Thalassospira sp. TSL5-1: one gene and its partner. The protein of the gene in region 1 interacts with the protein of each later gene in a pairwise test. Links are inferred from orthologs where the notes say so. Each region holds a gene or a part of one and is shown on either strand. Other genes may lie near its edges. The genes, in order: LF95_RS05455 and LF95_RS17755.

Evidence for each region.
Region 2: the proteins of LF95_RS05455 (region 1) and LF95_RS17755 interact in binary tests that used the Escherichia coli proteins (3 or more experiments, as listed by UniProt). The link is inferred for Thalassospira sp. TSL5-1 from one-to-one orthologs.

The regions. Positions count from the first base shown.
Region 1 is NZ_KV880637.1:1,157,253-1,167,613, forward strand. What follows is about bases 3,050-6,049. They hold LF95_RS05455 (YbgC/FadM family acyl-CoA thioesterase), read left to right. Parts: upstream 3,050-4,324; coding sequence 4,325-4,774; downstream 4,775-6,049. Other genes in these bases: ruvA (Holliday junction branch migration protein RuvA), read left to right, coding at 3,050-3,252; ruvB (Holliday junction branch migration DNA helicase RuvB), read left to right, coding at 3,249-4,328; tolQ (protein TolQ), read left to right, coding at 4,782-5,513; tolR (protein TolR), read left to right, coding at 5,517-5,978; LF95_RS05470 (energy transducer TonB), read left to right, coding at 5,985-6,049. In the rest of the region: LF95_RS05430 (methyl-accepting chemotaxis protein), read right to left, coding at 1-648; LF95_RS05435 (YebC/PmpR family DNA-binding transcriptional regulator), read left to right, coding at 1,197-1,943; crossover junction endodeoxyribonuclease RuvC, read left to right, coding at 2,039-2,560; more of ruvA, read left to right, coding at 2,557-3,049; more of LF95_RS05470, read left to right, coding at 6,050-7,025; Tol-Pal system beta propeller repeat protein TolB, read left to right, coding at 7,373-8,743; peptidoglycan-associated lipoprotein Pal, read left to right, coding at 8,873-9,376; tol-pal system protein YbgF, read left to right, coding at 9,646-10,361.
Region 2 is NZ_KV880639.1:186,716-197,055, reverse strand. The notes cover bases 3,505-6,483. They hold LF95_RS17755 (acyl carrier protein), read left to right. Parts: upstream 3,505-4,865; coding sequence 4,866-5,102; downstream 5,103-6,483. Other genes in these bases: fabF (beta-ketoacyl-ACP synthase II), read left to right, coding at 5,189-6,448; fabG (3-oxoacyl-[acyl-carrier-protein] reductase), read left to right, coding at 3,959-4,699; fabD (ACP S-malonyltransferase), read left to right, coding at 3,505-3,921. Outside these bases: rpsR (30S ribosomal protein S18), read right to left, coding at 1-74; rpsF (30S ribosomal protein S6), read right to left, coding at 98-466; LF95_RS17770 (chloride channel protein), read left to right, coding at 918-2,711; more of fabD, read left to right, coding at 2,980-3,504; endolytic transglycosylase MltG, read left to right, coding at 6,538-7,449; LF95_RS17740 (SDR family NAD(P)-dependent oxidoreductase), read right to left, coding at 7,531-8,310; LF95_RS17735 (YicC/YloC family endoribonuclease), read left to right, coding at 8,503-9,384; gmk (guanylate kinase), read left to right, coding at 9,407-10,039; 16S rRNA (adenine(1518)-N(6)/adenine(1519)-N(6))-dimethyltransferase RsmA, read right to left, coding at 10,117-10,340. UniProt on the Escherichia coli protein: Carrier of the growing fatty acid chain in fatty acid biosynthesis.

The DNA of each region.
Region 1 (10,361 bases):
TTCCTTGAGCAAGTCTTCCTTGCTCATTTCCATCACATTGACCGGATCGGCGCGCAGTCTTTTAACCGTTGCATCGGCTTGGGAAATGTCGTTTTGCGTGTAAGACAGTAACGGCTTGAGCGTGTCGTTATAGCGTTTGCTGAGTTCAAGAAATTTTTCGGTTTTGTCCGTTTTTTCCGAAGAAACCGAAAAACGGGCCTGGGTTGCCTCGTGAAGCGATGTCAGCATCTGTTCGAGCTGTTCACGATTGGCGTCAATCTGCTCCAGAATCTCGGGTTCGAGACCTGCCTCGCGTAACTGATTGATCTTGTCTTTCATCCCGATCAGGCGCTGATCAAGTTCGTCTTTGACGCCCTGTTCTTCTTCCGGGCTGGTTGCCGCGACAATACGCGGGGCAATTGCAACAATTTCGGCACTTTCCGTTGCAAGCTGCTGTGCGGCAAACATGGGCGGTAATTTTTCTTCGGTGATGTCGGCAAGTGTTATGCCAAACCGCCCGAAGGCAAATACGCCGACAATAACGGCTGCAACAGCCATAAGCCCCACAAGGGCAAAGGAAATCAGTAGTTTACCTTTTACACCCAGTCCCGAAGCGGGCTTCTTGGTTGTGCTGACTGGCCGTTTCGGGTTCCCTGTTTTTTTTCCCATTCTGTCCTACCTTTTTGTTGTACCGATGTTCGTTCTCACCGGTTTTAAGAGGCACGGACCTTTGTAAAGGTTTCCGCTTAGTCGCCCTTCCCCTTGTTTGATAACCCTTTTTGGTGGCTCAAACCCGATAGCATTGTTTTATTATGTTTATCGCTTTCGCAATATTGTTGCATTCTGTCGTGCTCTGCAATAGGCAAGCCGGTTTTGGCAAATAAAAAGCAAGTTGTCTCCTGATGCTTCAATAACGGGCCGGATCTGATTGATTATAAATTTGATCGTTCGTCCGTGATTTCCAGGGGGATGGCGCAAATTGGCGGTTTGCGATGTGAATATGTGCGCGACCGCTGGACCTTGGCGCACAAACACGTTATAGGAGCGTGCGTTGCGTTCGCCTGCAGGGTGCCATTGGTCGTCTGGCGGCTGCGAATGCAAGACAGTTTCTCACAAAGTCGGGCCGGTACGGATACGATATGTATCTGGTTTCGGTCTGATCGGGGCCCGGGCGGCACCAGATCGATAACGTCATTCAAGAATACAGGTTTCAGGTTATGGCCGGTCATTCCCAGTTTAAAAACATCATGCACCGCAAGGGCGCGCAGGATAAAAAGCGCGCCAAGATCTTTACCAAGCTTGCCCGTGAAATCACGGTTTCGGCAAAGATCAGTGACGATATCAACAGTAACCCGCGTTTGCGTGCCGCTATTGCCGCAGCGCGCGGGCAGAACATGCCCAAGGACAATATCGACCGCGCCATTAAAAAGGCACTGGGTGCTGGCGAGGGCGAAAACTTTGAAGAAGTCCGTTATGAAGGTTATGGCACCGCGGGTGTTGCCGTCATCGTTGAAGCCCTGACCGATAACCGTAACCGTACGGCTTCCGAAGTGCGCGCTGCCTTTACCAAACATGGTGGCAACCTCGGTGAAACCGGTTCGGTTGGTTTTATGTTCAACCGTATCGGTGAAATCGTGTATCCGGCGGACAAAGGCGACGCGGATACCATTTTTGAAGCCGCCCTTGAAGCCGGTGCCGCCAATGTGGAATCCGACGAGGAAAACCACGTTATTGAAACCGAGATCGAGGATCTGAACGCGGTTCGTGAAGCCCTGACCGAAACCTTTGGCGACCCGGAAAGTGCCAAACTGGTGTTCCGTCCGGCGACCACGGCTGAGATTTCGGTTGATCAGGCACAAAGCATCATGAAACTTGTTGATGTGCTTGAAGACAATGATGACGTCCAGAATGTCTGGACCAATGTCGAGTGGACGGACGAAATCGTCGCAGCTCTCGATAACTGATCTTGCTTACGCCCGTCATTTTGCTTTGAATGACGGGCGTATTTTATCTGGGCTATTGGCCCATTTGCTGAAAAATAACAACAGGTGATTGTTACGTGGTCAGGGTTCTTGGCATCGATCCCGGTCTTCAGCGCACCGGATGGGGCGTGATCGACCTTCATGACAATCATATGCGCCATGTTGCCAATGGTGTGGTCAGTTCTACGCAATCACTTTCGCTGGCCGAACGGCTGGTGCAGCTTTTTTCCGGCTTGACCGACATTATCAATGAATGGTCGCCTGATGAGGCTGCGGTTGAAGAAACATTCGTCAATAAAAACCCGGTTTCAACGCTTAAACTGGGGCAGGCCCGTGGGGCGGCCCTGCTGGCACCGGCGCGGCTGGGCATTCCGGTTACGGAATATACACCGAATGCTGTTAAAAAGACGGTGGTCGGGGCAGGGCATGCCGCCAAACAGCAGGTTGAAATGATGGTTTCAACCCTGTTGCCGGGCTGTAAAATTGCCGGTCCCGATGCGGCGGATGCGCTGGCGGTGGCAATTTGCCATGCCCAGCATGCAGGAACCCGTGCCATGATGAACCGCTATCATAATCAGAATGGGGGCGCGACGCGATGATTGCCAAATTGCGCGGCATTGTCGATTTTATCGGCGAAGATCACGTTATCATTGATGTTAACGGTGTTGGCTATCTTGTTTTTGCCTCGCGCCGCACACTCTCCATGATGCCTCCTGTGGGGGGGGATGCCGGTTTGATCATCGAAACCCATGTCCGTGAAGATCACATTCATCTTTATGGTTTTGCCGATCACGCGGAAAAACAGTGGTTTGCCCTTTTGACAACCGTTCAGGGGGTTGGGGCCAAGGTGGGCCTTGCCATTTTATCGGTTCTGTCCCCGACCGACCTTTTGCGCGCGCTGGCTTCCCAGGACACAACCGCCCTGTGCCGGGCGCCCGGCGTAGGGGCAAAGGTGGCAACACGTATTGTTGGCGAGTTAAAAGACAAGGCTGCCAAGCTAAACCTTGGCCCGGTCGCCGCACCGGTGGTGGCACCTGCACCTGTTGCGGAAAAGGCCGAGGGGAAAGCAAAACCGTCGCGTAAAAAAGCAGCGCCTGCCGAAGCTGCGGCCCCCGAAGCCCCGGTGATTGATGATGGTGCGATCATGGCCGATGCCGTTTCCGCGCTGGTGAATTTGGGCTATGGCCGCTCCGAGGCGTTTGGTGCTGTGGGCAAGGCCGCGCAGAATGCGGGCGAGAACCGAAATCTTGATACGCTGATCCGTTTGGGCCTAAAGGAGCTTAGCGCGTGAACGAGGAAAACGACCGCCTGCTCAGTGGCGAACGCAATGCCGAAGACCGCCAGGAAGGGTCTTTGCGTCCGCGCAGGCTGGATGATTTTACCGGCCAGAAAGAAGTACGTGAAAATCTGGATGTTTTTATTCAGGCGGCCCGTGGTCGTGAAGAGGCAATGGACCATGTGCTGTTTTTCGGGCCCCCAGGGCTGGGCAAAACCACATTGTCGCAAATCGTTGCCAGCGAACTGGGTGTGGGTTTTCGTGCCACATCCGGCCCGGTGATTGCCAAGGCGGGGGATCTTGCTGCCCTTTTGACCAATTTGCAGCCACGTGATGTGCTGTTTATTGACGAAATCCATCGTCTGAACCCGGCAGTTGAAGAAATCCTGTATCCGGCGATGGAGGATTTTCAGCTTGACCTGATCATTGGCGAGGGGCCAGCGGCACGTTCCGTGCGGATTGATTTGCCGCCTTTTACCTTGGTCGGCGCAACAACCCGGTCCGGGCTTTTGACAACCCCCTTGCGGGATCGTTTTGGCATCCCGTTGCGTTTGCGGTTTTACGAGCCGGAAGAACTGGTGGATATTGTTGCGCGCGGGGCAAAATTGCTTAATTTTGACATGACCCGCGATGGCGCAATGGAAATTGCCCGCCGGTCAAGGGGAACGCCGCGCATTGCCGGGCGTTTGTTGCGGCGGGTAAGAGACTTTGCCGTGGTTGCAGGGAAGTCGCCAGTGAATGCCTTTATCGCCGATGCCGCCCTGACCCGGCTGGAGGTGGACAATCTGGGCCTTGATAGCCAGGACCGGCGCTATCTGACCTGTATTGCCAGCAATTATGGCGGCGGGCCGGTGGGCGTTGATACGCTGGCGGCAGCCCTGTCGGAAGAACGCGATACGATCGAAGATGTGATTGAACCCTATTTGTTGCAGCAGGGTCTTATTCAGCGAACGCCACGCGGTCGGATGCTTGGCGTTAAGGGGTTTAATCATCTTGGATTAACGCCGCCCCGCAGTCAGGCGGGGGTTCCCATGTCGGACCTGTTTGAAAGCGAAGCCCTGAAAAATGCAAATGACGAAGGTGACGCATGAGCGACGCGCTTTTGGGAACCCTTGACGGAAAACGCCACATCTACCCGTTTTGCGTGTTTTACGAGGATACCGATGCCGGTGGAATTGTATATCATGCGCAATACCTTGCCTTTGCCGAGCGTGGCCGGACGTCAATGGTGAATTTATTGGGTTTTTCCAATAGAAACATTGCCGAACGCCACAAAGTTGCCATAGCGGTTCGACATTGTACCGTCGATTTCCGTCGGGCTGCGCGGCTTGAGGACCGGTTGACTGTGGAAAGTCGATTGATCCGAATGGGCGGTGCGTCACTGGGGTTCGAGCAAAAAATCATGCGTGATGGCGAGGAACTGGTCGTAATCGATATCGTTCTGGCCTGCATGTCGCTTGAAACCTTCAAGGCGCAACGCCTGCCGGATGAATTAAGAAATGTGTTCAGTGACTATCTGGATGTGAACGAGGGCTAAAGAAACGATGGAAAATCAGGTTGTCGATGCCGTGTCGCTTGGCCAGTCGGTGATGGCGCATGACATGTCGATGTGGGGGCTGTTTGTCCAGGCCGGTCTGGTCGTCAAAGTGATCATGATCGGTCTTTTGCTGTCATCCGTCTGGGTGTGGGCAATTGTCTTTGAAAAAACCTTCCGTCTGCGCAAATTGCGTGCCCAAGCCAATCAGTTTGAAGAGGCCTTTTGGTCGGGTGGGTCGCTTGAGGACCTGTATGACCGCATTGCTGATCGGCCCAAAGACCCGATGGCCGCGATATTTGTCTCCGCCATGCGCGAATGGCGTCGCTCCAATGCGCGCGGTGTGCATGGCGAAACCATGCGGGCACGCCTGCAACAGCGCCTAGAACGGGCAATGGAAGTCACCCTGGGCCGGGAAATGGACCGTGTTGAAAAATACATGACCTTTTTGGCATCGGTTGGGTCAACGGCGCCATTTGTGGGGCTGTTTGGCACGGTTTGGGGCATTATGGCGTCGTTCCAGTCTATCGCGGCGTCCAAAAATACGTCGCTGGCGGTGGTGGCCCCAGGGATTGCCGAGGCCCTGTTTGCAACGGCTATTGGCCTTGTGGCTGCTATTCCTGCTGTTGTGGCCTATAATAAAATTTCAAGCGACCTGAATCGCTATGGCAACCGGCTGGAAGCCTTTGTCGATGAATTCAGTTCGATCCTTTCCCGCCAGCTTGATGAAAAACGGGATTAATTTATGGGCGCACAACTAGCTTCTGGAAATTCCGGCGGCGGACGTCGCCGTGGGCGCAGGGGGCGCGGTGGTCGTCGCGCCATGAGCGATATCAACGTTACCCCGATGGTTGACGTGATGCTGGTGCTCCTCGTGATTTTTATGGTCACGGCACCGCTGATCACGGCCGGGGTTGATGTTGATCTGCCCAAAGCCAGCGCCACCCAGATGACCGGGCAGGACGAACCCCTGGTGGTGTCCCTGACCAAGGATGGCGATGTTTATTTAATGGACAGTGAAGTAAACCGGGACGACCTGGTTGCCAAATTGCGCGCCATTACCGAGAACAAGCAGGATACCCGGATCTTTGTGAAGGGTGACAAGGCGGTTGATTACGGCCAGGTCATGGATTTGATGGGGCGCATCAACGAAGCAGGTTTTAGCAAGGTCGCTCTGATTGCAGACCTGCCGGAAAAGGGCAAATAAGCGGTCATGCTGCGGAATGTGCTGATTTCATTGGCGGTGCATGTGGCGATCATTTTGATTGCTTATTTCGGCTTGCCTGATTTGTTTAAACCGGACCCGATAGAGATGCAGTCGGTATCGGTGGACGTTGTTACGGTGGATGAATTTGCGGCCGCCCAGAAAAAGGCGCCGCCATTGCCCAAGCCTGATACCAAACCGGCGGCCAAGCCGGAACAAAAGGAAAAGCCGACACCCGCGCCCGAGCCAAAACCCCAGCCGAAGCCGGAACCCAAACCCGAGCCAAAACCGGAGCCAAAGCCCGTTCCCAAACCGGAACCCAAGCCTGAGCCAAAACCGGAACCGAAGCCTGAACCAAAGCCGAAACCTGAGGCCAAAAAGGCCCCGGAGGCAGCGCCCGTGCCTGAAAGTGATGCGGGTGAGTTAAAGCCCAAGCCGGAAGAAAAGAAACCGGAGCCGAAGCCCGAACCAAAGCCGGAAAAGAAACCGGAACCGGCAAAAAAGCCTGAGCCCAAGCCGGAACCGAAACCGGAGCCAAAGCCTGTTCCGAAACCGGAAAAGAAACCCGAGCCGAAGCCTGAACCCAAGGCCAAGGAAGAGCCGAAGCGAACCCTTGCCGATATTTTAAAAGACGTTCGCAAGACAGAGGCAAAATCTGAGCCGGTACCGGAGCAGCCAGATCAGAAACCGGCAAAGGAAGCTTCAAGTGAGCAGACGGCAACGCGCCTGTCGGATCGGCTGACCATGAGCGAGCTTGATGCGCTCAGGCGTCAGATTGCGCAGTGCTGGAACCCGCCCGTGGGCTCCAAGGATGCCGATTTTGTGGTTTATCTGAATATTCAGGTTAATCCGGATCGCACGGTGCGCAGCGCGCAAATTGCCAATCGCAATGAAATTGGTAATGATCCGTCAAAGCGGACAGTTGCCGAAAGTGCATTGCGTGCTGTTTTGAACCCGGCCTGCAGCCCGCTGAAGCTGCCAGCGAATAAATATGACCTGTGGAACACAGTTGTCATGACCTTTAACATGCGGGAGATGTTGGGTTTATAGGGTATGTTCGGGAAATATTTGGGAAATTGTGACGATTTTACCGCATTTTTGCCGGAATGATTGCCGATTTTTGTCTTTTAACGTCGGCTCTGCTTTCAAAACGCGGTCGCGATACAGGCAAGCCGTTGAAGACAGACAGGAATCGGACGATAACGGGTGGCACTTTTGGAAAATGCTGCATAGCGAAATCTGTATGAAATGATGTGCTAAAATCGCATTGCTGACCTCCGAAAGTGCCGCTGGATAAAAAACAATTGTAGCGCAAATTCACGTTCAGTTTTGACACGCGTGAATTGACGGGTTAACGAGCTATCCTTTTGAAAACGCGTGGAGAAAAGCGAGGCAGGATGACAAGCAAGACCAAGGCTTTTAAACGACACTGGCGTGTACGCGGGCTAGCTGGCCTGTGTGCCCTTGCCGTTGCTGTTGGCTTGAGCATTGTTGCAGCCGCCCCGGCGCGTGCTGAACTGCGTGTTGATATTACACGCGGTGAAGTAAAGCCGATGCCCATTGCCGTGACACGTTTTGCAGGCGAGGGTGTTTCGGAAACCGATGTCGGGCAGAATATTACAAATGTGATCAACAGTGATCTGGCGCGCTCGGGTCTTTTCAAAACGATTGATGAAAAGGCCTTTATCCAGAGCGTCAGTTCGCTGGCGGTCAATCCCAACTTTGCCGAGTGGCGTACAATTGGCGCCCAGGCCCTGGTTAATGGCCGGGTCCTGACCGAGGCAAACGGGTTACTGCGAGTGGAATTTCGTTTGTGGGACGTTTTGGCCGAAAACCAGATGGCCGGTGTTGCGTATCGCACGCAGCCGGGTAACTGGCGGCGGATCGCCCACAAAATTGCCGACGAGATCTATAAACGCATCACCGGTGAGTCCGGGTATTTCGATACCCGCATCGTTTATGTATCCGAATCGGGACCGGCGACACGCCGGATCAAGCGACTGGCGATCATGGATCAGGATGGTGCAAACCACCGTTTCCTGACCGATGGCAAGTTTCTTGTTCTCAGCCCACGGTTTTCGCCGACCGCCCAGGAAGTGGTTTACATGTCGTATTTCAACGACAAACCACGGGTTTATGTTCTTGATATCGACACCGGAGAGCTGGAATTGCTTGGTGATTTCCCGGGGATGACATTTGCCCCGAGATTTTCACCGGATGGCAATTCGGTGATCATGAGCCAGGCGCTGGACGGCAATAGCGAGATTTATTCGCTGGATTTGCGCACCCGCGAAAAGCGCCAGTTGACGCGGCACCCCGCGGTTGATACATCGCCTTCCTATTCGCCCGATGGATCGCGTATCGTTTTCAACTCGGACCGTAGTGGCGCACAACAACTTTACGTGATGAATGCAGATGGTAGTGGCGTGCAACGGATCAGTTTTGGGGGTGGACTTTATTCAACCCCGGTCTGGTCTCCGCGTGGCGACCTGATCGCCTTCACGAAGACGCAGGGAGGTCAGTTCTATATTGGTGTCATGCGGCCAGATGGCAGTGGTGAACGGCTGCTGGCCAACGGGTACCTCGTTGAGGCCCCGACATGGGCACCAAACGGTCGGGTTTTGATGTTTGATCGCCAAATCCCGTCTAAGGATGGAACCAAGGACCGATACCGCCTGTTTTCGATTGATCTTACCGGTTATAACGAGCGCGAGATCGTTACACCGGCAGATGGGTCGGATCCGGCATGGTCGCCCTTGATTCCCTGATTTCTCAATTGTATAGTCATCGCGAAACACCGTATGCGATTCGTTTTTAAACGAGCATGTGATGGTGTCGCGAGACATGGTAAAAAACCAACTCGGGCGAATGCGTCCGGTGTTAAGGGGAAAACTTAAATGAAACTTCGGATTCTGAGTGTTTTTGCTGCCGCCGCTCTTTTGGCCGCTTGTGAAACTGCACCGGACAGCTCGGCGACTTCGCAGGGCGAAGGTGTCTCTACTGTTAACCAGCCCGCAGATACCACCACTTCCAGCACGCTTTCCGAAAGCAGCCCGGAATGGTTTGCGGTTAATGTTGGCGATCGCGTTTTCTTTGACTACGACCAGTATGATCTGTCGGCTGAAGCCCGTCGTACCCTGGAACTCCAGGCTGCATGGCTGAAGAAATACCCGCAGTACACTGTTCTGGTTGAAGGCCATACCGACGAACGCGGTACACGCGAATACAACCTTGCACTGGGTGAACGCCGTGCAAACTCTGCCAAGGATTATTTGATTGCTCTGGGCGTTGATCCGTCCCGCATCGAAACCATTTCCTACGGCAAGGAACGCCCGGTTGCTCTGGGCCATGACCAGGAAAGCTGGGCCAAGAACCGTCGCGCTGTAACGGTTGTCCGTTAATCGCGCGCTGGTTTGAAAAACCGGTTTGATTTCAGGCGCCTGTCCCGGTTTCGGGGCAGGCGCCTTATTTTTGCCGTTTGACAGCGCAACGATTTTTGTTTGAAATCTGTCGCATGTTATTGAAGTTGATCAAAAAGGACCGGGAAATGATCCGACCAGAACCCGCCAAGATCCAATGCTTTCCCATGCTCTCCCGGTATAGGGCTCATGCTGCGCGGCCTGTTGCGCTGCAAAAACGTTCATCGCTTCTGACCCGGATGGGCAGTTTGGTGATTTTGGGTTTTCTGACCTTTGGCATGGCTTCTCCGGCGCTGGCGCAGGATGCCTCAATGACCCGGCAGGTCGAACAACTTCGCAAGGACCTGGATCTGTTGCAGCGATATGTATATCGCGAAGGGCCGCCTGCTGATGGGGGCGGAGCCAGCGGGGCCACAAACAATGCAACCCCTGCCGCCGCACGCCAACAGGTACAGATCGATAATTTACAAGCCCAGATTACCCAGCTTACCGGCCAGATCGAAGAGCAGGGATACAAGGTTCGGCAAATGTCGGACCGCCTTGACCGGCTGATTTCGGATGTTGATTTCCGCCTGAGCCAGCTAGAAGGCAAAGCAGGCGGGGCTTCCAGTGGCATGTCTGGTGGAACGTCCCCTGCCGGGAACGACGGTTCAGATGCCGGGGCTGCTTCCGGTGCTGCGGCGGGTGCGGCTGCAGGTGCTGCCAGTGGTGGCTCGGGTAATGCTGGTGCCGCCGGCAATCTGGGGGGGGCGGCTAGCGGAGAACCGCTTGATAAAAACGGCACCCGCCTGTTTGGCGTTATCCGCAACGAGGGCGAGGCCCCCAATATTCCGTCCGGTCCGCAGGGCGATACGAACGCGGCAGGCGCAGGAGCAGGGGCCGCTGCCGGAGCCTCGGCATCTGCAACAGCGGGGGATGGTGTCTTGCCCGCCGGTTCACCGCAGGATCAGTATCGTTATGCCTTTGG
Region 2 (10,340 bases), on another replicon or contig:
TCGATCTTCGGCGCATCCGGACCCGAGAACGGGCAGGTTTTGCGGCGACGGAAAAACAGACGACGTCCAGCCATGATATATCCTCCTCGTTACTCGATTACTGACGCGGGCCGCTGCGGCGGTTGCCACGGCTGCCGCGCTCGTCGCGGTTACGCAGAATGGCAGACTGTTCTTCTTCGAACTCGTCAACCTTTACGGTCATCTGACGCAGGACGTCTTCATTGAAGCGCATCTGGCGTTCATATTCCGCAATCGCGTCCTTGTCGGCTTCGATCTGGAAGAGGGTATAGTGACCCTTGCGGTTTTTCTTGACCCGGTAGGTCAGGGAACGAAGACCCCAGTATTCGGTCTTGGCGACGGTTGCGCCCAGTCCGGTCAGGATTTCGTTCAGCTTTTCGTTCAGGGCTTCGACCTGTGCGGTCGAGAAGTCCTGACGTGCAATATACACGCTCTCGTACTTGCTCATAATTCTCCTAATCACCCCTTGTGGCTTGTCTCTTCCTGACGCGACCGCATGTCGCGCAGGCATAGCCGGGTACGTCCCGGCAAGGAGCCGTGAGCGGGCGAATATACACTTTTCGCCAATTGGTGCAACGTCAAATACCGCGATATTCACACGATTCGACATCCGATCCTTGCAGGCCAGCTTTGCACAATCCTGACAGCGCAATTGGCCTGGATGGATTTGTCACAAAAGCGTTGCACTTTTCTAAGAGCGGCTATGCAAAGCCGGATATTCCCTTGATTTGCAAAGGGTGTGCGAGTAAGCCTTAAGGCCATTCGTCGAACCGGTCGACCTCCCATTCTTGCACGATTTTCCTGCCTTCCCCTCTTAACGACAACAAAAATTGCGGGGCAGGGGACAGCTGTTACTGGGCGCAACGCCGGGATATACTCAGAACGTACATGGTTTGGTGATGGTAGAATCCCAGGTTGAAGGCGCGTCACCCCGGCGCGCGACACTTGTTACATTATGTTTTTTCTCGCTCGTCGTTGGCATTGTTACCGGTTATGGCGCGGTGGCGTTTCGCGCACTGGTCGCCCTTATTCATAATCTGGCGTTTTATGGCACTTTTACGCTTGATTATGATGCCAACATGCTGACGGAGCCCTCGACATGGGGGCCGCTGATTATTCTGGTGCCCGTGATTGGCGGGATGCTGGTGGTTTTTCTGGTTAACAATTTTGCCCCGGAAGCCAAGGGTCACGGTGTTCCCGAAGTGATGCACGCCATTTACTTCAAACAGGGGCGCATTCGCCCGCTGGTGGCGGTGATCAAGTCGATTGCATCCGCGCTGTCGATTGGGACAGGGGCGGCTGTTGGTCGTGAAGGCCCGATCATTCAGATCGGTTCGTCGCTGGGTTCCAGTATCGCACAGCTTCGCAATTTGCCGACAGGCCAGCGCATCACGCTGCTTGCGGCCGGGGCGGGTGCTGGTATTGCGGCAACATTCAATACCCCGCTGGGCGCTGTTTTATTTGCCATCGAACTGATGATGCCGGAAGTGTCGACCCGTACTTTCCTGCCGGTCGTGATTGCGACCGGGGCTGCGACGTATATTGGTCGTATTTCCTTTGGTCTTGCACCGGCCTTTGAAGTGCCGCTGGCGGCCATTCCCCAGGTTTCGGCAATCGATCTTGAAGCACTTATTATATATGTGGTGCTGGGTGTTCTGTGCGGTGTTGCCGCATGGATGCTGATCCGCTCCATGCTGATTACCGACAAGTTTTTCAAGAAACTGCCGGTCAATGACTATGTTCGTCATGCCATTGGTATGCTGTCGGTCGGCATCCTGATGTATGTCCTGCTACTGACAGCAGGCAATTATTACGTCGATGGTGTTGGTTATGGCACCATTCAGGAAATTCTGCGTGGCGGTATGACGACATTGCCGCTGCTGGTGATCCTGTTCTTTGCCAAGATGTATGCCACCTCGGTCAGTATTGGTTCTGGTGCCTCGGGTGGTGTGTTTTCACCATCGCTGTTTATTGGCGCCACGATGGGGGGGGCTGTTGGTGTTATCGGCACCATGATTTTCCCGAATGCGGGGATTAATCCGGCGGAATTTGCCCTGGTGGGTATGGGTGGCGTTGTAGCCGCCGGTACCGGTGCCGCCATGACCGCGATCATCATGATTTTTGAAATGACCCGCGACTATAATATCGTCGTGCCGCTGGTGGTGGCCGTTGCCATCGCGCTGGGTATTCGTCGCATGCTGATCAGCGAAACCATCTATACTTCCAAGCTGGTGTTGCGCGGTTTGCACATTCCCAAGGAACGTCACAGCAACATGTTTATGGTTCATCCCGCTCACGAGGTGATGGATCGTGAACCGATTTTCCTGGATGCCGCCATGCGCGTTTCCGAAGCGGTTGACAGCCTGACGCCGAAACCCAAAGTGGCTTCGATTGTGGTGGTAGCGGGCGATCGAATTGTTGGCGTTTTGCCCGATATTGATCATCTGTTCGCCATTGTTGGGGAACAGGGCAATGACACGCTGTCCGATATTGTTGACGAGGATTTTGTCGTGGTGGTGGATAACACCACATTGTTTGACGTGATCAAGCGCATGCACCGCCGCAATGCACGTTCCGCCGTTGTTGTTCAGCCCTGTCGCGGTTTGCCGCGCCAGTCTGATGTGCGCGGTGTGATTACGAAGTCCCATATTTCGGACAGCGTTGTTTCGAGTATGCAAAACTACCTTGAGTAAGGGCCGTCTCGGCGAGCAGTTGATGTTTGGATCGGCTGTTTGACGTTTCATATATGAAAAGGCAGTAGACAATTTACCCTGTTTACTGCCTTTTTTCTTGCAATCGTGAATTTCTGAGCCACCTTTGTGAACAATCTGGTTTTTCCGGGGTGCATAACGGTGTCCGGCCTTGACAGGACGGTTCGGCGCGTTATCAAGGGGGCCTTTTAAAAATGTCGGGCCGGGTGTTTCGGGCGACATAAACGCAGACAAGGGTGCTATATCCATAATGACACGCGCATTCGTATTCCCCGGTCAGGGGTCGCAGGCTGTTGGTATGGGCAAGGAACTGGCCGATGCCTTTCCTTTGGCTCGCGAAGTGTTTCAGGAAGTTGATGACGCACTTTCCCAGAAGCTCAGTACGCTGATGTTTGAAGGCCCGGAAGGGGATTTGACCCTGACGGAAAACGCCCAGCCCGCCCTGATGGCTGTTAGTCTGGCTGTAACCCGTGTTCTGGAAAAGGAAGGCGGCTTTGCCCTGACCGATAAATGTGAACTGGTTGCCGGGCATTCGCTGGGGGAATATTCCGCCCTTGCCGCGGCCGGAACGTTTAGCATTTCTGATGCCGCCCGTTTGCTTAAAATTCGTGGTCAGGCGATGCAGGCCGCCGTGCCGGTCGGTGTTGGCGCGATGGCTGCCCTTTTGGGCCTGGATTTTGCCGATGCCGCCGCCGTTGCCGAACTGGCCGCCCAGGGTGATGTTTGCACCGCCGCCAATGACAATGCCAATGGGCAGGTTGTTGTTTCGGGGCACAAGGCTGCCGTTGAGCGGGCAATTGAGATTGCCAAGGAAAAGGGCGCCAAGCGCGCTGTTTTGTTGCCGGTTTCCGCACCCTTTCATTGTGCCCTGATGCAGCCTGCCGCCGACCGTATGGCAGAGGCCCTGGCCGAGGTGACGATGAATGCGCCGAAGGTGCCGCTGGTTGCCAACGTGACCGCCACCAAGGTCCAGGATGCTGATGCCATCCGTGATTTGCTGGTTAAACAGGTTTGTGGCACGGTGCGCTGGCGTGAATCCGTGCTTTATATGAAAGAGCAGGGGATTTCCGGTTTGGTCGAAATCGGTGCTGGCAAGGTACTGAGTGGTATGGTCCGCCGAATTGACCGCGATCTTAACGGAACCGCAATTAATGGTCCGGCAGATATAGAAGCCTTTCTGGGCGCGCTGTGAACCGCACCAGTTTAAAAAAGTGACAGGAACGAAACATATGTTTGATCTGACAGGTAAAACCGCACTGGTGACGGGTGCAACCGGTGGCATTGGTGGCGAAATTGCCAAGGTGCTTGCAAGTGCCGGTGCAAAGGTTGCCCTTTCGGGTACGCGGGCAGAACGCCTTGAGGCTGTTGCGGCCGAAATTGGTGAAAATGCCGTTGTGGTGCCGGGCAATCTTTCTGATAGTGCATCGGTCGATGGCCTGATCAAGCAGGCAGAAGAGGCCCTTGGTGGCCAGCTTGACATTCTGGTCAATAATGCGGGTATTACCCGTGATCAGCTGGCCATGCGCCTGAAAGATGAAGACTGGCAGGCGGTGCTGGATGTTAACCTGACGGCGGCCTTCAAGCTGGCGCGCAATTCGCTGCGTGGTATGATGAAGCGTCGTTTTGGCCGGATCATCAACATCACCTCGATTGTGGGTGTGACCGGGAATCCGGGCCAGACCAACTATGCAGCCGCCAAGGCAGGTATGATTGGCTGGTCAAAATCGCTGGCACAGGAAGTCGCCGCGCGTGGAATTACGGTAAACTGTGTGGCACCGGGTTTCATTACCACGGCAATGACCGAAGAATTGGGCGATGCCCAGAAAGAGAAGCTGTTGGGCGCCATTCCTGCCGGTCGTATGGGCGATAGCGCGGAAATTGCCGCAGCAGTTTTGTATCTTGCAAGTCAGGAAGCCGGGTATGTTACTGGCCAGACCTTGCATGTGAATGGCGGAATGGCGATGATTTAACCCGTTGCGGGTTGCTTGCTTTTCTGTTTAAAAGAGGCCGCTATATCAAATAACCGGAACCGGCAATTACGGTTGCCGGTTTCCACGGTCCCGGTTCGCACCGAAAAGGGCGGGCTTTTGGGGCACATTAAACTACTGACAGAGAACCTATTGAAGGATTTAAGCTATGAGTGATGTCGCAGATCGCGTGAAGAAGATCGTTGTCGAGCACCTCGGTGTTGAAGAAGACAAGGTCACGGAAAACGCAAGCTTCATCGACGATCTGGGCGCCGACAGCCTGGATACTGTCGAGCTGGTTATGGCGTTTGAAGAAGAATTCGGCGTTGAAATTCCCGACGATGCCGCTGAAAAAATTCTGACCGTCAAAGACGCGATTGACTTCATCGAAAAGGCAAATGGCTAATCTGGCTATTTGACGCGGGCGCCAGAGGCATCCTCGGGCGCCCTTTTCGTCTTTGCAATTTTCATAAAATAAAGGCGTAAAGCGGGATGAGACGCGTAGTTGTAACCGGTATTGGCGCAGTCACGCCTGTCGCAAACGGTGCCCAGGCGACCTGGCAGGGGCTGCTGAACGGACAATCGGGCATCAAAGCCATCGATCATTTCGATGTGTCTGATATCCCCGCCAAGATTGCGGGTATGGTTCCGCGTGGAACGGGTGCTGGCGAGTTCAATGCCGAAGATCATGTCTCGATCAAAGACATGAAGAAGATGGACGAATTTATCATCTTTGGCATTGCGGCTGCTGATCAGGCGCTTGCTGATTCCGGCTGGGCGCCGGAAGAAGAAGAAGACCGTGAAGCCACCGGTGTCATGATTGGTTCGGGTATTGGCGGTTTGCCGCGTATTGCCGAATCTGCCGGGTTGCTTGCTGAAGGCAAAATTCGCCGTATCAGTCCGTTTTTTATTCCTTCCTGCCTGATTAACCTGGTTTCCGGCCAGGTATCGATCAAGCATGGCCTGAAAGGCCCGAACCATGCGGTTGTTACGGCATGTTCGACGGGCGCACATGCCATTGGCGATGCCTCGCGCCTGATCATGCTGGGCGATGCCGATGTAATGGTTGCCGGTGGTGCCGAAGCCGCCGTATGCCGTTTGGGCATGGCGGGCTTTGCTGCGGCCCGTGCGCTTTCGTCAGGCTATAATGACACGCCGACCGCAGCCTCCCGTCCTTGGGACGAAGGCCGTGACGGATTTGTCATGGGCGAAGGTGCTGGTTGTGTCGTGCTTGAAGAATACGAGCATGCCAAGGCCCGTGGCGCCAAGATTTACGCCGAAGTTGCCGGTTATGGCATGTCAGGGGACGCGTATCACATCACCGCCCCGGCATCGGATGGCAATGGTGGTTTCCGTTCCATGCGCAATGCGCTGCGTAATGCGGGGATCAACCCGGATCAGGTCGATTATGTCAATGCACATGGCACATCGACTCCGCTGGGGGATGAAATCGAACTGGGTGCTGTAAAACGCCTGTTTGGTGATGCCATTAATTCGGTTTCAATGTCCTCGACCAAGTCGGCAACCGGGCATTTGCTGGGTGCTGCTGGCGCGATCGAGGCTGTGTTCTCGATCCTGGCGATCCATGAAGGGGCGGTTCCGCCGACCCTGAACCTGAATAACCCATCCGAGGCCTGCCTTGGGGTTGATCTGGTTCCGCTGGAAGCCAAACAGCGCAAGGTCAATTACGCACTGTCGAATTCGTTCGGCTTCGGGGGCACCAACGCTTCGCTGGTGTTCAAATCGGTCTAACAAGTCAGTAGGGGAACGCATTGCGGCGTTTTCTGCTCTTACTTGGTATGTTATGTATCACCGCCGCGTTCGCTATCGGGGGCGTGGCGGTGTATGTATATATTGCCTATACCTCACCCAGTCGGCTTGCTCAGGGCATTGACATTGTCATCCCGCAAGGGACTGGCGTGCGCCAGATTGGCGCCATCCTGTCGCGTCAGAAAATCGTCTCCGACCCTTTGATTTTTCTGGTTGGTGTACGTGCTGCAGGTCTTGATCATGCGCTGCAGGCGGGGGAATATCATTTTCCAGCCCGTGTCAGCCCCAGGCAGGCCGCGCAAATTCTGGCATCAGGCGAAACCGTCAAGCGGTTTGTCACTATTCCCGAAGGATTGCGCAGCATCGAGATTGTTGATCGGCTTGATCGTGTTGACGGGCTGGTTGGCACCATTGAGACCGTTCCGGATGACGGGACGTTGCTGCCGGAAACCTATCAGTTTTCCTATGGTGATACCAAAGACAGCATCATCAACAGGATGCGGGCAGCCCAGGTGGATTTGCTGGACCGGCTTTGGCCCCAGCGCGACTCAGATTTGCCAATAGAAACACGTCAGCAGGCACTGACCCTGGCATCTATTGTTGAACGCGAGACGGGTATTGCCGCTGAGCGGGCACGGGTTGCCGGTGTTTTTGTCAATCGTTTGCGCAAGAATATGCGTTTGCAATCGGACCCCACTGTTGCCTATGCCGTTAGTCCGAACGTGCCGCTAAACCGTGCGCTGACCCGGACTGATCTGAAATATGAAAGCCCGTATAACACCTATGTTGTTACCGGGCTGCCACCTGCACCCATTACCAACCCCGGGCGCGAGGCGATATACGCAGTACTGCATCCGGCTGAAACGGACGAAGTTTATTTTGTGGCCGACGGTACCGGGGGGCATGCCTTTGCCCGCACCCTGGATGAGCATAATCGCAATGTTGCGCGTTGGCGCAAATTGCGGGCCCAGGACAATGATTAGCGAGAAATTCTTCTGGGCCCGATGGTGATGCGATCATCCGTGGTGGAGTTCTCGGGTGCGCCGCTTTAACCGCTTAACCGTTTAACTGCTTTGTTGGGATGGCTTTTTGGGCAGGCGGGCAGTAACGCGCTCATACAGGGCGGACGGAAGATGTTTCAGCAATCTTGTCGCCATATTCATCTGCCAGGGAAACGCGATCAGGGCCTTGTTTTTGCTTAATCCGCGATCAATGATTTTTGCGGCCTTGTCGGCTTCCATCAGGAAGGGCATTTTAAAGTCATTGGCATCGGTGATGCGGCTTTTGACAAAGCCGGGGCAGACGACATTAACCCGCACACCGGATGATTTCAGGCTGCCGCGCAGGGCTTCGCCATAGACGCGAATGGCGGCTTTGCTGGCACAATAGGCGGGGGCCGTTGGCAGGCCGCGCCATGAGGCCTGGGACGACATAATTGCAATCTGGCCACGACCATCGCGTGTCATCAGTTCGATGGCCGGATCAATGGTGTTTAATACACCTTCGACATTGATTGACAGGATCTCGCGGACTTGATCTGGCGTTTCGCCAAGGCCGCCACTGCCTGCCGAAATACCGGCATTGGCAATGACCAGACTAAGCGGCATGATGCCGTAGCATTTGCTGACATAATCCTGCATGACTTCCGCATCTGTGACGTCAAGAATGTCGGAAAAGACATTGGCGCCGGTGTTACGGCAGTCATTTTCAACCTGTTTCAGGCGCGATTTGTTGCGTCCGCTGATAAACAGGGTTACGCCGGGGCGGGCATAATGCCGTGCCAGTGCCGCGCCAATGCCGGAACTGGCACCTGTGATCAGAATTGCGTTATATTGCAAAGACATGCGAGGACGTGTTCCGCTTCATTAATGTCGCATTTTCTGCGTGTTTAAAACTTGGGCGACCATGACGGATGATTGGGGCATCAATATGAATGTTCGCCGGTCAATTTACGTGTTTTATCGGTGACTTATTCTTGGCGCGATGGCAATGCAGCGTTATAAAACCGAACACAATTTAAAAGGATGAATATCAGCATGACCGTTTCAAGCATGACCGGGTTTGGCCGCGCCGAGGGGGCTGGCGAGGGATTTGCCTGGGTCTGGGAACTTCGCAGTGTGAATGGCAAGGGACTGGATGTTCGCGCCCGCCTGAATGGTGCCGAACGGCTGGAGGCTCCGGTTCGTGATGCGGTTTCAAAGACGTTCAAACGGGGCAATATTGGCGTGACCCTGAATGTGACGCGACCGGGTGAAAATACCAGCTATCGTATTAATCGCGACCTTTTGGCCGATCTGGTCCGCCTTGCCGAGGAATTTGACAGTTCCAGCAAGCTGGGGGCGGGCACCATTGCCGATCTGTTGAATGTGCGGGGTGTGCTGGAAGCGGTTGAGCAAACCGAAGATGACGCCAGCCGTGAGGCCCGAGAAACCGCCATGATGGCAACCCTGGAAGCCGCGATTGCCCAATTGGCCGAAAACCGCGAAGCTGAAGGTGTTAAGCTTCATGAAATGCTGCTGGGTCATATCGAACGGATTGAACAGACGGTGACAAAAGCCGAAAGCTGTGCCGGTGCAAGGGCAGAGGCCATTCGGGCGCGTCTGCAACGCCAGATTGGTGAATTGATGGATGCCGGGCAGTTTGATGCGGATCGTTTGCATCAGGAGGCAGCCCTTTTGGCCACCAAGGTTGATGTGCGCGAAGAGATTGACCGCTTAAAGGCACATATCGCTGCCGCACGCAGCATGATTGGCAAGGGTGGGGCGATTGGCCGCAAGCTTGATTTTCTGTGCCAGGAATTTAACCGCGAGGCCAATACCCTGTGTTCCAAGGCAAATGATATCGAACTGACGAGCTGTGGTATGGATTTGAAGGTGATTATCGACCAGTTGCGCGAACAGGTGCAAAACGTTGAATAACGATTGGCGAAAGGTTTGACCAATGATTGATTCGCATAAGCGCCGGGGCGTCATGCTGGTTTTCTGTGCGCCATCCGGGGCTGGCAAGACCACAATTACACGGCAGCTGCTTGAAAAAGATGATCTGATTTCACTGTCCGTCTCCGCCACGACCCGTTCCGCCCGACCTGGCGAGGAAGAAGGAGTGCATTACTTCTTTAAGTCCGTGGATGGTTTCAAACACATGATCGCGGATGATGAATTGCTCGAATGGGCCGAGGTCTTTGGCAATTATTATGGCACGCCGCGTCAACCGGTCGAGGAAGCCCTTTCCGCCGGGCGTGACGTCCTATTCGACATTGACTGGCAAGGTGCGCGCCAGTTACGCGAAAAAGGCGGTGACGACGTTGTTTCGGTCTTTATTCTGCCGCCATCATCGGCGGAACTTGAACGTCGCCTGCGTGACCGTGGGCAGGATAGCGATGATGTGATCATGAAGCGCATGGCAAAGGCCGGGGCCGAAATCAGCCATTGGGAAGAGTTCGACTATGTTCTGGTCAATGATAACCTTGAACAGTGTCTGGCCTCTGTGGAGCATATTATCGGTGCTGAACGGGTCAAGCGTGAGCGGCAGATGGAACTGAATGCTTTTGTCAAAAAGCTTCTGACCGACTGATCCTGAATTTGCTGTTTGCGATGTTTACCAAGAAAATCCCCCTGATGTCAGTTCAGACACAGGGGGATTTCTTTTTTTTAAAGGCTGTCATAAATCCGGGTGAGCCGGACAAAATCATTTACCGATAGCTCTTCGGCGCGAGCCGTTTCGGCGATGTTTGCCTGTTCCAGAAGGGTGAGAACATCGACATTCAGGCTTTTCAGGCTGGCGCGCAGCATTTTACGCCGCTGACCAAAAGCCGCCTGGGTGACTTTTGCCAGGCTATCAATATTGATATTTTCTCCGCGCTCGGCCTTGGGGA